Regions from separate parts of the Shewanella sp. SR44-4 genome, predicted to be linked through region 1. Evidence: riboswitches for the same ligand, from Rfam matches in the RefSeq annotation. Region 1 holds a riboswitch; the other holds the start of a gene.
The links. A riboswitch is a leader RNA that binds a small molecule or an ion and turns the genes downstream of it on or off. The one in region 1 is predicted to bind thiamine pyrophosphate.
Positions count from the first base shown of each region.

Region 1 (6,892 bases):
TGGTGAATTGTTGGACGAAACACCTGACGATGGCATCTTTACCGGAAGCCATAATTTACAACAACCTACCGGTCATTATGTACTCAATGTCACTGCACGAAATAATGTCTTTGAGCGTGAATATGTGATGCCGTTTGAGCTCTTGCCACAACCAATCAAAGTCAAAATGGTACCCAATAGCGATCCATTAAAAGGCATATGGCAGATACAGTTAACGGTTGATGAATCTGTGGTGAAATTAGCAGAAACTCATTTTGAGTTTGACTTAGTCGGCCCTGCTGGGTTGTTGCTGCCTATTACCTTGCAAACCATGACCAGTGCAGATCAAATTCTATACTTACCTAAAGTGACTGAGTTTGGCAGTTATCGTGTTAAAGGCAGTGTGGTTTCTACTACGGTTGATGGCCGAGAAATTGTGCTCAATTTACCTGAAATGTTTTTTAATTTAGTAGAGCCTCCAGCTCCAGTCCCAACAGTTGAAGAACTTGCTGAAAAAGCGGCCATTCAAGCAGAAATTGAAGAGAAAGTCGCTAAAGACGATGCGATGTTCTGGATTATTACCATTAATGGCATACTTTTTTTCGTTGGTATTATTGGTTTGGTGATATGGCGTAAAAAACAAACGCTGGCAAAGGCGATGGCTGCGGCGGAAGAAAGGTTAAAGCAAAATCCAGTGAATGAAGATAAACCTAAAGACAGTATTCTAGAAAGCGTCGACTTAGATGATATTGATTTGAGTATGCCAGATGATAAAAACTAAGCCACTGAAGTGAGTGGTTTTTGTACTAAAACTTGATAATTGTACATTTTTTAACTAAATGAGCGAAAACAATTAAAAAACTGTTGACGATTAATTATCACAACTTTATTATTCATCGCACTTGTGTGGAGCGGTAGTTCAGTTGGTTAGAATACCGGCCTGTCACGCCGGGGGTCGCGGGTTCGAGTCCCGTCCGCTCCGCCATTCAAGTGACTGTTTACACTTAATAAAACAGATAATTTTTATACTATTGTTAGTTTTATTAAGTGTATGCAAACCGTTTTGGAGCGGTAGTTCAGTTGGTTAGAATACCGGCCTGTCACGCCGGGGGTCGCGGGTTCGAGTCCCGTCCGCTCCGCCAAATAAGATGAAAGCCTCTACAGAAATGTAGGGGCTTTTTTCTGTTCAAAAATCAACAGAATGTGTTATTCAGCCTAGAATGCAATATCTGCTAGATTATCAAATGTCAGTGCATTAATGTTATTCCATCGCAGATCAATAGAAACCGGCCTGTCACGCCGGAGGTCGCGGGTTCACTGTTTCAACATCAGCGTCCGCTCCGCCAAATAAGAAAAAAGCCTCTACAGAAATGTAGGGGCTTTTTTCTTATGAAAAATTACCAGAATTGGTGATTCAGCCTAGGATGCAATACCTGCTAGATTATCAAATGTCAGTGCATTAATGTTATTCCATCGCAGATTAATAGAAACCGGCCTGTCACGCCGGGGGTCGCGGGTTCACTGTTTCAACATCAGCGTCCGCTCAGCCAAATAAGAAAAAGCCTCTACAGTAATGTAGGGGCTTTTTTCTTATGAAAAATCAAAAGATTTGGTGTTTTTACTTAGCCAGAAATCAGCCATATGAGCTAATGTTAGTGTATTTATGTAATTCCATCGCAGAACAATAGAAATCGGCCTGTCACGCCGGAGGTAACTGGTTCACCATTTCAACATCAGCGTCCGCTCAGCCAAATAGGAAAAAGCCTCTACTGTAATGTAGAGGCTTTTTCTGTCTAATAATCAACAGAATTGCTGTTTTAGCCTAGCCAATAATGTGGTAATTATTACAGGGCATCGGCTTTATGACTTATAGCTGGTTAACTAGAACGCGTAACTGACATTTAATTCTAGTGAGCGACCCGCTCCGGCTATTTGTTGAAAACCGTTACTGCTGTCAGCTTTATAATCAGCGATACTGACACCGCCCAGTGGCAGTTGATAATACTCATCCAGTAGATTTTTCACTGCAATTGTCATTGTGGCATCATGCCATTGGATACTGCTGCTTAAATTAAGCAGTGAGTAACTGTCAGTTGTGTTTTCTAAACGCTGTTCATCCACGCGATCTTTACTTGCAACCCATTGCCAACTGAACCTATTTTGCCAATCACCTAGCTGTTGTTGCAAAGCTAACTCTGTTTGCAAAGGTTTTATTTGATACAGCGGTTGGTCGTTGTCATCTCTTTCGCCGCGCGTTGCGTTGATGTTAGCGTTAATGAGCCATTTACCCGTGTCGTTGTCTGCTAGTTGATATTCAGCATCAATGCGTGCACCAAACAAGTTAGCGTTCACATTTGTAAACTGTAAAATATGACGACGATTACTATCGATGCTTGTGCGATTAAAACTGCTGACCACATTGGCATCAATAAAATCGTTAATGCTGCTGTACCAAGCTGTTGCACTAAATGCTAAATCATCTTGTACTCGCTTGTAAGCCATACTCAATGTATGTGCAGTTTCTGTACTAAGGTCTGGATTGGCTATGTAGCCGTTTGCATCGCCGTACCAGCCAATCATCGTTGTGGCCATGGTGCTTTGGCCCCAGCTATATCGCTCATATAAATTGGGTGCGCGGTTCTTTCGGGCTAAACCAAGCTCTATCACTTCAGTATCGCTGAGTTGATAGCGAGCAAGAAGGGTGGCATCGATGTTATTGTCATTGCGCTTTCGATAGAGGTCATTAAATTCATCTGCGGCTATGGCATTAACATTGGTCATGCCCATCATGCTCATGGTGTTATAAGGCTGAACCTCACCTGTGCTGGTTGATACGTATTCATAACGAACACCTGCAGACAGCCACCAACGTGTATTAAGTGTTTGTTGCCACTCGCCATAAAGAGCTACACGTTGACGTTCGCCATCATTAATATTGACGTAATCATTTGGGCCCATCATGGCTGAACCTTCAATCGCAGGCCATGTATCATCAAGTTGATAAATATAATATTCTTGGCCAATTAATAAGGTGCTGTCTGAGCTCATTGGTAGCTGCCAATGCAGTTGGTAACTGTAATCTTTACCCTTAGTTTTCATTGGCATCATGCCGGTTTTTTCATCGGTAAAGAAGCCCATTTGATGCTCGACATTGTGCCAGTTCGCTTGGGCAGTGAACTCGCCTTCATTTTCCAGCGTTCGTTGATAGCGCACTAATGCGCCATAACTGTCATTATTCGTCATGTCCATATACTGGTTAGCGAAACCTTGAAAGGGGATATGTTGATGGGTCAATTTGACAGCAATTTGTTGAATGTCATCTTGCCAAGCAGCGGTTAATGCATGATTTTGTGATTGGTATAAGGTGTCTAGTACTTTATCGCCGTGGCCGTCGGTATAGCTGTTTGCATCTTCAAATGATCCTTGGTAACTAAAGCTTAATGTTTTACTCGCAACTGTGGCATTTACACCTGCGAGAATGGCGTCATTGGTGCTTCGGTAACCACTAGATATGTTACCACTTTGCCATGTCACATTGTCACTATCGGTAAATACAGAGGTTAAGCTAGTGACGTTAATTACGCCGGCAATATTATCGCCACCGGCGCTCACCGGAGAGACTCCAGCAACCACTTGGGTCGAACTAATGTGATTGGCTGACACATAAGAAAGTGGCGGGTTCATCTGGTTTGCACATGATGAGGTAATATCACTGCCATCAATGAGCACCTTAATGCGATCGCCCATCATGCCATTTAAAATCGGTAATGCCGATACGCCACCTGCTTCAGAAAAGTCTACTCCTTGCTTTTCAAGTAAGCTTTGGGCTGAGCCGAGTAAGTCTTTGTTAGTCGTGTTTTGTCCATGTACTTCAACCCGCTCAATGCCTTCACTATTTTGCTTATCGTACTGCTCAGCCATTACTTGAGGTGTAATAGCAAACATTATAGTCAATGAAATTGATGAGTAAACCCATGGGTAATTTGTATTTGATTTAATGGTTTGGATTGCTTTATTTGCCAAAGTCATCACCTTTATTGTTATTTTTATCAACCTTTGATGAATATATTTCAAAGGTGTTTGTCAGTTTTTTGAAATTATAATCTACTAATAAATATGATGAATGCGACATAGTGTCGCACCTTGATAAATACCTGTCTGTGGTGATGGATGAACCATGGGGATATCAATAACCTCATATTAGTTTCTGGTATGTGGATTGATAACTTTTGTATGAAATGATTATTTTAGTGCTTGTTATTTAGCGACAAGCTTGCTTATACTGCGGGACATCTTGTCGGAGTGCCATTATGGCTGAGACCGTTTATTCGGGATCCGTTGAACCTGATCAGGCTAGAACCTGCGAAGGAAACAAGCGTAATAATCATGATAGTTGGGAAGATAAATAACGTATTAACAAGACCGTAAATGGACGTTTACCTCCGAGTTTTTTATCGGTTTATATATCCAGTTACGTTATTACTTTAGTATTTTTCTATGTGATTATTGACGTAAGCAATAGTATTTTTATCGTTTACTGCTGCTATCAACACCTCTCCAGACAAGCAACTCTACTCTTAATATTGAGGTTGCTAATGTCAAATCCAAACCGTCGTCAAACTCGAGCTAACGCTCAACAATTTATTGATACTCTTAAACCGTTACAACATCCTAATTCAGAAAAAGTCTATTTAACCGGTAGTCGTGCTGATATCAACGTCGCTATGCGCCAAGTGAATCAAACTGATACCGTCATTGGTGGTACTGACGCTGAACCCATTAAACAAGCCAATCCGCCGATAATGGTTTATGACTGCGCGGGTGCTTATTCTGATCCCCTTGCCGATATTAATGTGCGTGAAGGCTTACCTAAAATCCGTCAAGCATGGATTGATGAGCGACAAGATACTGAGCAATTAACGGGTGCAAGTTCGGGCTTTACCCAACAGCGGCTGGCCGATGATGGACTCGATCATTTACGCTTTGACGCCCTTGTCGCGCCTAAACGTGCCAAGTCTGGCAAATGCGTGACCCAAATGTATTATGCTCGTCAAGGTATTATTACCCCCGAAATGGAATACATTGCCATTCGTGAAAACATGGCTCGCGCTGAAGTAACCGATAGCGTATTGACTCAAAAAGCGCCAGGTGAGGCTTTTGGTGCGCATATTGGGCAACTTATCACTCCTGAGTTTGTCCGTGATGAAGTCGCTCGAGGTCGAGCGATTATTCCGTTGAATATTAACCATCCTGAAACCGAACCTATGATTATTGGGCGTAATTTTTTGGTGAAGGTGAATGCCAATATTGGTAATTCAGCGGTGACATCTTCGATTGAAGAAGAAGTTGAAAAACTGGTGTGGTCAACCCGTTGGGGTGCAGATACGGTCATGGACTTGTCGACCGGACGTTATATTCATGAAACGCGTGAGTGGCTTATCCGTAATTCGCCAGTGCCAATTGGTACCGTGCCGATTTATCAAGCATTAGAAAAGGTTAATGGCGTTGCCGAAGACCTCAGTTGGGCAGTATTTAGAGATACATTGATTGAACAAGCCGAGCAGGGCGTAGATTATTTTACGATTCATGCTGGGGTGTTATTGCGTTATGTACCCATGACCGCTAAACGCCTTACCGGCATTGTGTCACGTGGCGGTTCAATTATGGCTAAGTGGTGTTTAAGCCACCATCAAGAAAGTTTCTTATATGAACATTTTCGTGATATTTGCCAGATTTGCGCCCAATACGATGTGTCATTGTCGTTAGGCGATGGTATGCGCCCCGGTTCAATTGCCGATGCCAATGATGAAGCGCAATTTGCGGAATTAGAAACCTTAGGTGAATTGGTCAAAATTGCATGGGAATATGATGTGCAAACCATCATCGAAGGCCCTGGTCATGTGCCAATGCAATTGATTAAAGTCAATATGGAAAAGCAATTGGCCCTTTGTGACGAAGCACCATTTTATACCTTAGGCCCACAAACAACCGATATTGCGCCGGGCTATGATCACTTCACCTCTGGTATCGGCGCTGCCATGATGGCTTGGTACGGCGTGGCGATGTTGTGTTACGTCACCCCCAAAGAACACTTAGGTTTGCCAAATAAAGAAGATGTAAAACAAGGCTTAATTGCCTACAAGATTGCAGCTCATGCTGCTGATGTCGCTAAAGGTCATCCAGGTGCGCAAGTACGTGATAATGCGTTATCAAAAGCCCGCTTTGAATTCCGTTGGGAAGATCAATATAACCTAGGTCTTGATCCTGATACCGCTCGTGCTTACCACGACGAATCGTTACCACAAGAATCGGCAAAAGTGGCTCACTTTTGTTCAATGTGTGGACCTAAATTCTGTTCGATGAAAATAACCCACGAAGTGCGTGAATATGCCGCGAATCTTGAACAAGCTGAAGCACTTAAGATTGAAGTATCTTCCGCTAGTGCTTATCAAGCTCAACATACGGCTCAAGCCATAAATCCGGCGGAAGCGATGGCACAAAAGTCGGCAGAGTTCAAAGCGTCGGGATCGGCGCTTTATCATGACGTCAAATCTGTCGCACAAGTTGATACTGACTTAACGGTTGAGGTGGAATAATCGCCATGAATTCATCGACATTTGTCAGTGAATCCATAACGCAAACCCCACCCATTGTCTGGACCATAGCGGGTTCTGACAGTGGTGGTGGTGCAGGGATTCAAGCTGATTTATTAACTTTGCAAGACTTGTCGTGTCACGGGTGTAGCGTAATAACCACATTAACCGCACAGAACTCAGTCAGTGTGAGTCTTGTTGAAACCGTTTCTGAATCCATGTTGTTGGCTCAGTTCAGCAGTTTACTTGCCGATCTGCCGCCAGTGGCGATTAAAATTGGCCTGTTGGCATCCCAAGCACAGGTGGACCTATTAGCTGGC
Region 1 covers NZ_JACJDU010000008.1:65,655-72,546, reverse strand. Annotated here, with positions in the region: gene H5125_RS06035 (TIGR03503 family protein) at 1-760, shown strand, start outside; tRNA gene H5125_RS06030 (tRNA-Asp) at 888-964, shown strand; tRNA gene H5125_RS06025 (tRNA-Asp) at 1,045-1,121, shown strand; gene H5125_RS06020 (TonB-dependent siderophore receptor) at 1,861-4,008, opposite strand; TPP riboswitch at 4,268-4,367, shown strand; gene thiC (phosphomethylpyrimidine synthase ThiC) at 4,575-6,575, shown strand; gene H5125_RS06010 (bifunctional hydroxymethylpyrimidine kinase/phosphomethylpyrimidine kinase) at 6,581-6,892, shown strand, end outside.

Region 2 (6,892 bases), on a different contig from region 1:
CAATCGTTAGAGTTGTCTCCAACATTGGATTTACGTGTCGACTACATGAAACCCGCAGAGCCTCATAAGTCGGTTTATGCCTTTGCTGAATGCTATCGTTTATCGTCAAGCGTTGCTTTTACCCGTGCGATAGCATATCAAGACAGTATTGATGAACCTATCGCTCACGCGGTGGGTTCTTTTATGCGAATTAGTCCAGAAATGGTCGGCGAAGAGTTTCGTCAAGTGTTAATGGGGAATTTACCGGGGGCGAAATCATGAGTGAGCCAACCCAAATAGAGACACAAAAGGGTTTAGATGTTCAAGATGTGGTTAAACGTGCCATTGAACTGAATGATTATAGTTACCTACTTGAGAAAGTACCTTACTCACAATTTATTGGCATGTCAGTGGCCCGTTTTGGTGATGAAATGGTATTTAGACTGCCGGCTAAAGATGACAACATTGGTAATCCGATTTTACCTGCAATACATGGCGGAGTGATTGCTGGGTTTATGGAAATGTCGGCAATTGTACAATTAATGGTATTTATGCAAGCCAAGAAAGTGCCTAAAATTGTTGATTTCTCAATTGACTATTTACGCGCAGGTTTACATCAAGATACCTTTGCAGAATGTAAAATTACTCGCCAAGGCCGCCGTGTGGCTAACGTCAGTATGAACTGTTGGCAAACCAACCGTAAACAATTGATAGCCACTGCCAGAGCACATTTTTTGATAGATTAAGTCAACGCTTTACATTAACAGCAAATAAGGAGATAGCATGAAAATAACGTCAATATTTGTGTTCGCATTAGCATTGTTGCTTAGCGCCTGTGCGCATAACACGGCAGGTATTTCGGTAGACTCAAGCGGGCAGGTTAGAGTCGATAGCAGCTCTTTTGCCAGTGATGTCAATGTTGTGGATATTTCATCTGTCATGGTTGCTGACTTAATCAAAGCATCGGCGCTAATTCAAAGCAAATCGAGCACTGACTTACGTCTGCAATATAAATTCACTTGGTACGATGCTAGCGGATTTACAGTTGAGGATGAAGCAAGCAGTTGGAAGTCGGTTAAATTACATGGTAAACAGCAGTTGCAAGTGGGTGCGGTAGCGCCCAATACACAAGCTATTCGATTTGAGATTTATGTGCGCGAAGCTTTCTCAAATTAAGCCACGCTACAGAGAACTTGAAGAGACATGATTACTGAGATTTAATATAAAGTTAATCAATTATATTTTTGCGTTATCAAATTGTATCGCTGCTCGTGTATTCATGGTGAAGTTAGTTTATAATCGTGATCGCCAAGGGGTGTTCAGTAAAACCTGAACTGAGATGTCTGTATGACGAACCCTTAGAACCTGATCCGGCTTATACCGGCGTAGGAATGGGCCACACTATTTATGTGCACCTCTTATTCGCTACTCTTGCCGGATCTCAAAATCACTATTTGAGGTCCTATGTTCACGAAAAACTCTACTAGGTTACACCAAACACCTATTGCCTTAGCGGTAATGGTGGCATTAAGCTCGCCTGTGGTTATGGCTAAAACGGCCGATGTTGAAAATGTCACTCCCGAATATGAAAAAATGGAAGTGATTGTTGTTAATGCTGATTTTAGTAATATCAGCCTTGATAAAATGCCGTCAAGCGTGACGGTTATTGATGCCCAGCAATTAGAAGACGAAGGGGCGCAACATTTTGAAGATGTGCTCAATTCTATTGCCAACTTTAACTGGTCTGGTGGCAGTTCTCGTCCTAAATTTTTCCAAATTCGTGGTGTCGGCGAACAAGAACAATATCAAGGTGCACCTAACTCATCGGTTGGCTTTGTGGTCGACGACATCGACCTATCAGGCCTTGGCATGGTGTCGAGTATGTACGACATGCAGCAAGTTGAAGTCTTGCGCGGTCCACAAGGTACTCAATATGGTGCTAATGCACTAGCTGGATTAATTTACTTAAAAAGTAATGACCCTACCGAATCATTTGAACATGGCGCAAAAGTCAGTTTAGGTGATGACAATCTTCGTACTCTTTCTGGTTTTAGCTCTGGTCCACTCAATGACTCAGGTAAATTGCTCTACCGTGTATCACTAGAACAGCACAATCAAAATGGTTACCGTGACAACCTTTATCTTAACCGTGATGATACCAATGAACGTGATGAATTAACGGCTAGGGCTAAGTTCCGTTGGTACGCTACTGACGATCTTCAAGTTGATTTAACCTTATTGCATGCCAATTTTGATAATGGTTACGATGTGTGGACATTAGATAATAATCGCAGTAATACCTTAACTGACCAACCCGGTGTTGATACACAAAAAACGACTGGAGCAGGGGTTAAGTTCATATACACGGGTATGCAAGCATTTGACTTCACATCATTAACATCATTTGCGCAAACTGATCATCATAATGGATATGATGGTGATTGGGCCAATTCGGATTATTGGGCGAGTAAAGCATGTACTGTGTATGACGACGCAGGAGCGGCCTCAGGTACTGAACCTTGTGTTTATGATTACACCTGGGACAAAAAGGGCGATCGTAAAACCTTTACCCAAGAGTTCCGTTTATCATCCAAAGATGCAGGACGCATCTTCGCCGGTAGTACCGACTGGTTATTGGGTGTATACGCGATGAATTTAAAAGAAGATAACGACTTATACTCGGAATACAACACCTGGCCAGATGAAGTGTTGCAGTCAAACTATGAGGCGACAAACTATGCCATATTTGGTCAATTAGACAGCCATTTAGGTGATGATTACTTATTGTCGACTGGGTTGCGTTTCGAGCGCCGCGATAGTGATTATAGTGACAGCAATAAAGATGATTTTGCCCCATCAGAAGATATGTGGGGCGGCCATATTGCGTTGTCAAAAGCCATTAATGCTAATCACAATGCTTATGCTCGTGTCGCCCGCGGTTATAAGGCGGGTGGTTTTAATATGACACTGCCTGCTGAATTGTCTGACAAGAAACAGTTCGACACTGAGATTTTATATAACTATGAAGTTGGCTTAAAATCGAGCTGGTTTGATGGAGAAGTGGATTCTACCTTGGCGCTATTTTATATGGACCGCCAAGACCAACAAGTTGCCGCCTCTTTACAAGACCCAGATAGCCCGCAGCGTTTTATTCTATTTACCGAAAATGCTGGCAGTTCAAGTAACTATGGCGCGGAACTCGATGCAAAATGGTATTTAACAGAAAATATTGAATTCTATGGTAGTTTCGGTTGGTTAGAAACTGAATATGGCCAATATCAATACAGTGACAAATACGGTTCTACCGTCGATTTATCTGGGCGCGACTTAGCGCATTCACCTAAATTTACTTACAGTGCTGGTATGACTTATGTTGCTGATTCTGGTTGGTTTGCAAACGTGAATGCCAGTGGTAAAAGCCAGTTTTATTATTCTGACAGCAATGAATCTCAGTCAGAAGCCTATACCATTTATAACGCCCGTTTAGGCTATGAAACGCCAACATGGTCGGCATATTTATGGGGCCGCAATTTGTTTGATGAACAATATGGTGTGCGAGGCTTTTACTTTGGCAACGAACCAGATCAAGATTGGGTCGATAAACAATATATTCGTTACGGTGATCCGCGCCAAATGGGTGTGACATTAGAAGTTCAATTTATGTAATGACATAAAATCGCTGTAGCCTTTGTTGCAGCGATTTTTATTAAGGAATAGAAATGAAGTTAACTGCAGAAATCAGTATGTATCCGTTCAATGAAAACTATCTCGATCCTATCCAATGGTTTATCGGCAGAGTGGATAGTTATGACAATATTCAACGAGTGACTAACGCGATGGCAACCCAAGTCTGTGGCGAGTATGCTGATGTAATGTCGATGCTAGCCGTTGAAATGCAAGCCGCACATCAAAAGTGGGGTAAAGCTGTTTTTGTGTGTAAATTTATCGGTGGTGAGCTCAACCTAGCTCATAGCGAATAACCACAATGAATGATCTATTTATAACGCTACAACAAGCCTTTAGTGAAGCGTCATTAATGACGTTTTGGGAGGCTGTTGCCGTTATGCTAGCGCTTGCTTACTTAATTCTTGCTATGCGGACTAATATCTGGTGTTGGTCGGCAGCATTTATTAGTACCGCCATTTACACTGTACTATTTTGGAATGTATCGTTATTGATGGAGTCAGTCCTTAATATTTATTATATGGGGATGGCGGTATATGGTTATTGGCTGTGGTTGCACGTGCCACCTTCTCAGCAAAGCAATTTGCACAATTCTGAGCTGCATAATGGTACTCAGCACAACATAGAAACCAATCACCTTAATATTACCAGTTGGTCTTGGAGTACTCACGCTCGGCTTATCGGCGCGACATCATTAGTGTCTATGCTGGTGGGATATTTAATGGCTCATTACACGTCGGCCGCATTTCCCTATATCGATGCGGCAACCACTTGTTTTGCTATCGTTACAACCTATCTAGTAGCGAAAAAAGTGCTGGAAAATTGGCTCTATTGGGTCGTCATTGATTTTGTGTCTATTTACCTTTACTTCCAAAAAGGCTTAATGCTGACATCGGGTTTGTTTGTTTTATACGTCGCAATGGCAGTTGGCGGATACATGATGTGGCGTAAGAAATATCGTCATCATATAATAACGCAACACAATACGAGTCAAGAGGTGGTTGGTGCATAACCAACCATAATATCATTTTATTAGAGTAAATATTTGATGTCCCAGCCGTTGTTATCTCTACCTATCGATGTGCTTAATATAATCAACAAAGCCATGCCAACCACATTATTTCAGCAGCTTGCTACGCAATGTACTGCGGTGTCTTTTCTTAACACAGGGATCAGTAATGTTAATATTAAGTTATCTTGTGAAGATGGCGATAAGGTCTTACGAGTAAATCAGCCTCACAGTAATTGGTGCGATAGAGCGCTTGAAGTTGAATGTTGGCAAGCTGCAATTGTGGCTAACATTGCACCTGCATTGATTTGGGTCAGTGATGATAAGCAAGTGTATCTGAGTGAGTTTATTGATCAACCAGAGACAGACTGGTCGATATTTGCCTCAATGCGCAGTCACTTATCGATTGGGCAATCGACAAATCAATCCATTTCGGCTGTGGATGCCGTTCCTTTACTTAGTGCATTATTTTGTAAACTCAGTGTGTTGCCGGTGCCGGAGAAAAGCATTACCGTTAGTGAGCAATGGCAACAATATGCATACCAATTAGATTCATTAACGGGGTCGCAAAAAGATCCACAATGGCATGATGCGAGGCAGCAATTGTTACGCTTAAATGGGCTTGTTCGACATTGGTTATCGCAGTTAGAAGCCTGTGTGTTGCTGCCGACTTTTTGTCATCGAGATTTAACTCCACACAATTTACTGCTTAGCGGCAGTGCCCCTCAGCAACTGCTTTGTATAGACTATGAATATGCTGTGGCGAGCCATCCGTTGTTCGATTTAGCCAGCGTCGTGGCTAGTCATCAACTATCAACGATGCAAGCTAACCAATTAATCGATAACGTGATTATGCAATATTGTCAGGTTGCTAGCCTCACCGATGTGTCTGCGGCCAAAGCGGCATTACCCGCCGCAATAAATTGTTTTTGGTTATTCTCGGCAATGTGGGCGTTATTAATGGCAGCCAAAGAACCGCAAAAATCTACACAATACTTACAATACTTTACAAAGTATTTTACATTAATCACTTGCTAATATGCTCTGATAAAGTACAAGCTTCTGATAAAGTATAAGTGAAGTAATACCAGTTCTAATAAATATCTGGTCATTCAGCGCCTACTAGACAAGTAATAAGATTATAGACATAGTTTTTCTACGTCAAAATCATATTAAGCAGCATAGAAGGTTCTGAAACCCGTCCTGCGGGAGTCATTCAGACTTTCTATTTTTTGTTGCATTGTTTCATAAGGGAACAACCATTCTTTCAACAATGCGTCTCAAACTGAAAAATCTGAGTGACTCTGATTGATCACATCATTACTGGATTTGATATAAATTTTGATAAAGGAATTATCTGTGTCTAAAAAATTGATTATCCTACTGTTAAGTAGCTTATTTTTTGTCGGCTGCTCAACCAAAGTAAGCTATTTCTTTCTGGATTGGGCGATAGAGTGGGAAGTTGAAGAGTACGTAGAGTTAACCTCAGAACAACAAGATAAATTTGATATTATTATTGAATCGTTTTTAGTCTGGCATCGCCAACAAGAATTACCGCGTTATCGTGATCAACTGTCTTTATTATCGACATTGACTAATCAACAAACAATGACCCCAGAGCTATGGCTTAACCAAGTGTCAATGGCGAAGGCACATTGGTCCCGAATTTTCGATTTTGTTATGCCTGATCTGTTACCTATTATGGCGAGCTTATCTGATGGACAAGTTGATCAGATACTCGCGCAGCTAAAAAAAGAACAACAAGAATTAATCGAAGAATACGCCGGCAAAGATCAAGCTGAATTGATAAAAGACTCAGATAAAAGAATCGCCGAGCAATTATCTGAATGGACTGGCGATGCTACAGATGAACAAAAAAACATTATTCATCAAGCTAATACGCAGCGTTTAGCCACGTTAGATATGTGGCTTGAGTATCGCCATGAATGGCTAAGTCAATTTGAACAAGCACTGAAACGCCGTCAGCAAACTGATTATTTTACCCAACAAATGAAATTATTAATGATCTCGCCAGATGAACTGAAATCAGAGGTTTATCGCGATAATGTTACCGAAAATACCCGTAAGTTTGGCTCAATGTTGATTACGCTTAATCAAACATTTAGTCAAAAACAACGTAAGCACTTTGATAAAAAATTAGCTGAATTAGTAGAAGATTTAACTGAATTACACTTAGACAAATAATATCTATTTTTATCC
Region 2 covers NZ_JACJDU010000013.1:2,943-9,834, reverse strand. Annotated here, with positions in the region: gene H5125_RS08340 (PaaI family thioesterase) at 1-261, shown strand, start outside; gene H5125_RS08335 (PaaI family thioesterase) at 258-725, shown strand; gene H5125_RS08330 (YcfL family protein) at 763-1,155, shown strand; TPP riboswitch at 1,281-1,388, shown strand; gene H5125_RS08325 (TonB-dependent receptor) at 1,444-3,645, shown strand; gene H5125_RS08320 (hypothetical protein) at 3,699-3,959, shown strand; gene pnuC (nicotinamide riboside transporter PnuC) at 3,965-4,675, shown strand; gene H5125_RS08310 (phosphotransferase) at 4,712-5,710, shown strand; gene H5125_RS08305 (DUF6279 family lipoprotein) at 6,032-6,877, shown strand.
Region 2: it holds a riboswitch for thiamine pyrophosphate, as region 1 does, so the genes downstream of both, H5125_RS08325 (TonB-dependent receptor) here and thiC (phosphomethylpyrimidine synthase ThiC) in region 1, are expected to answer to the same signal.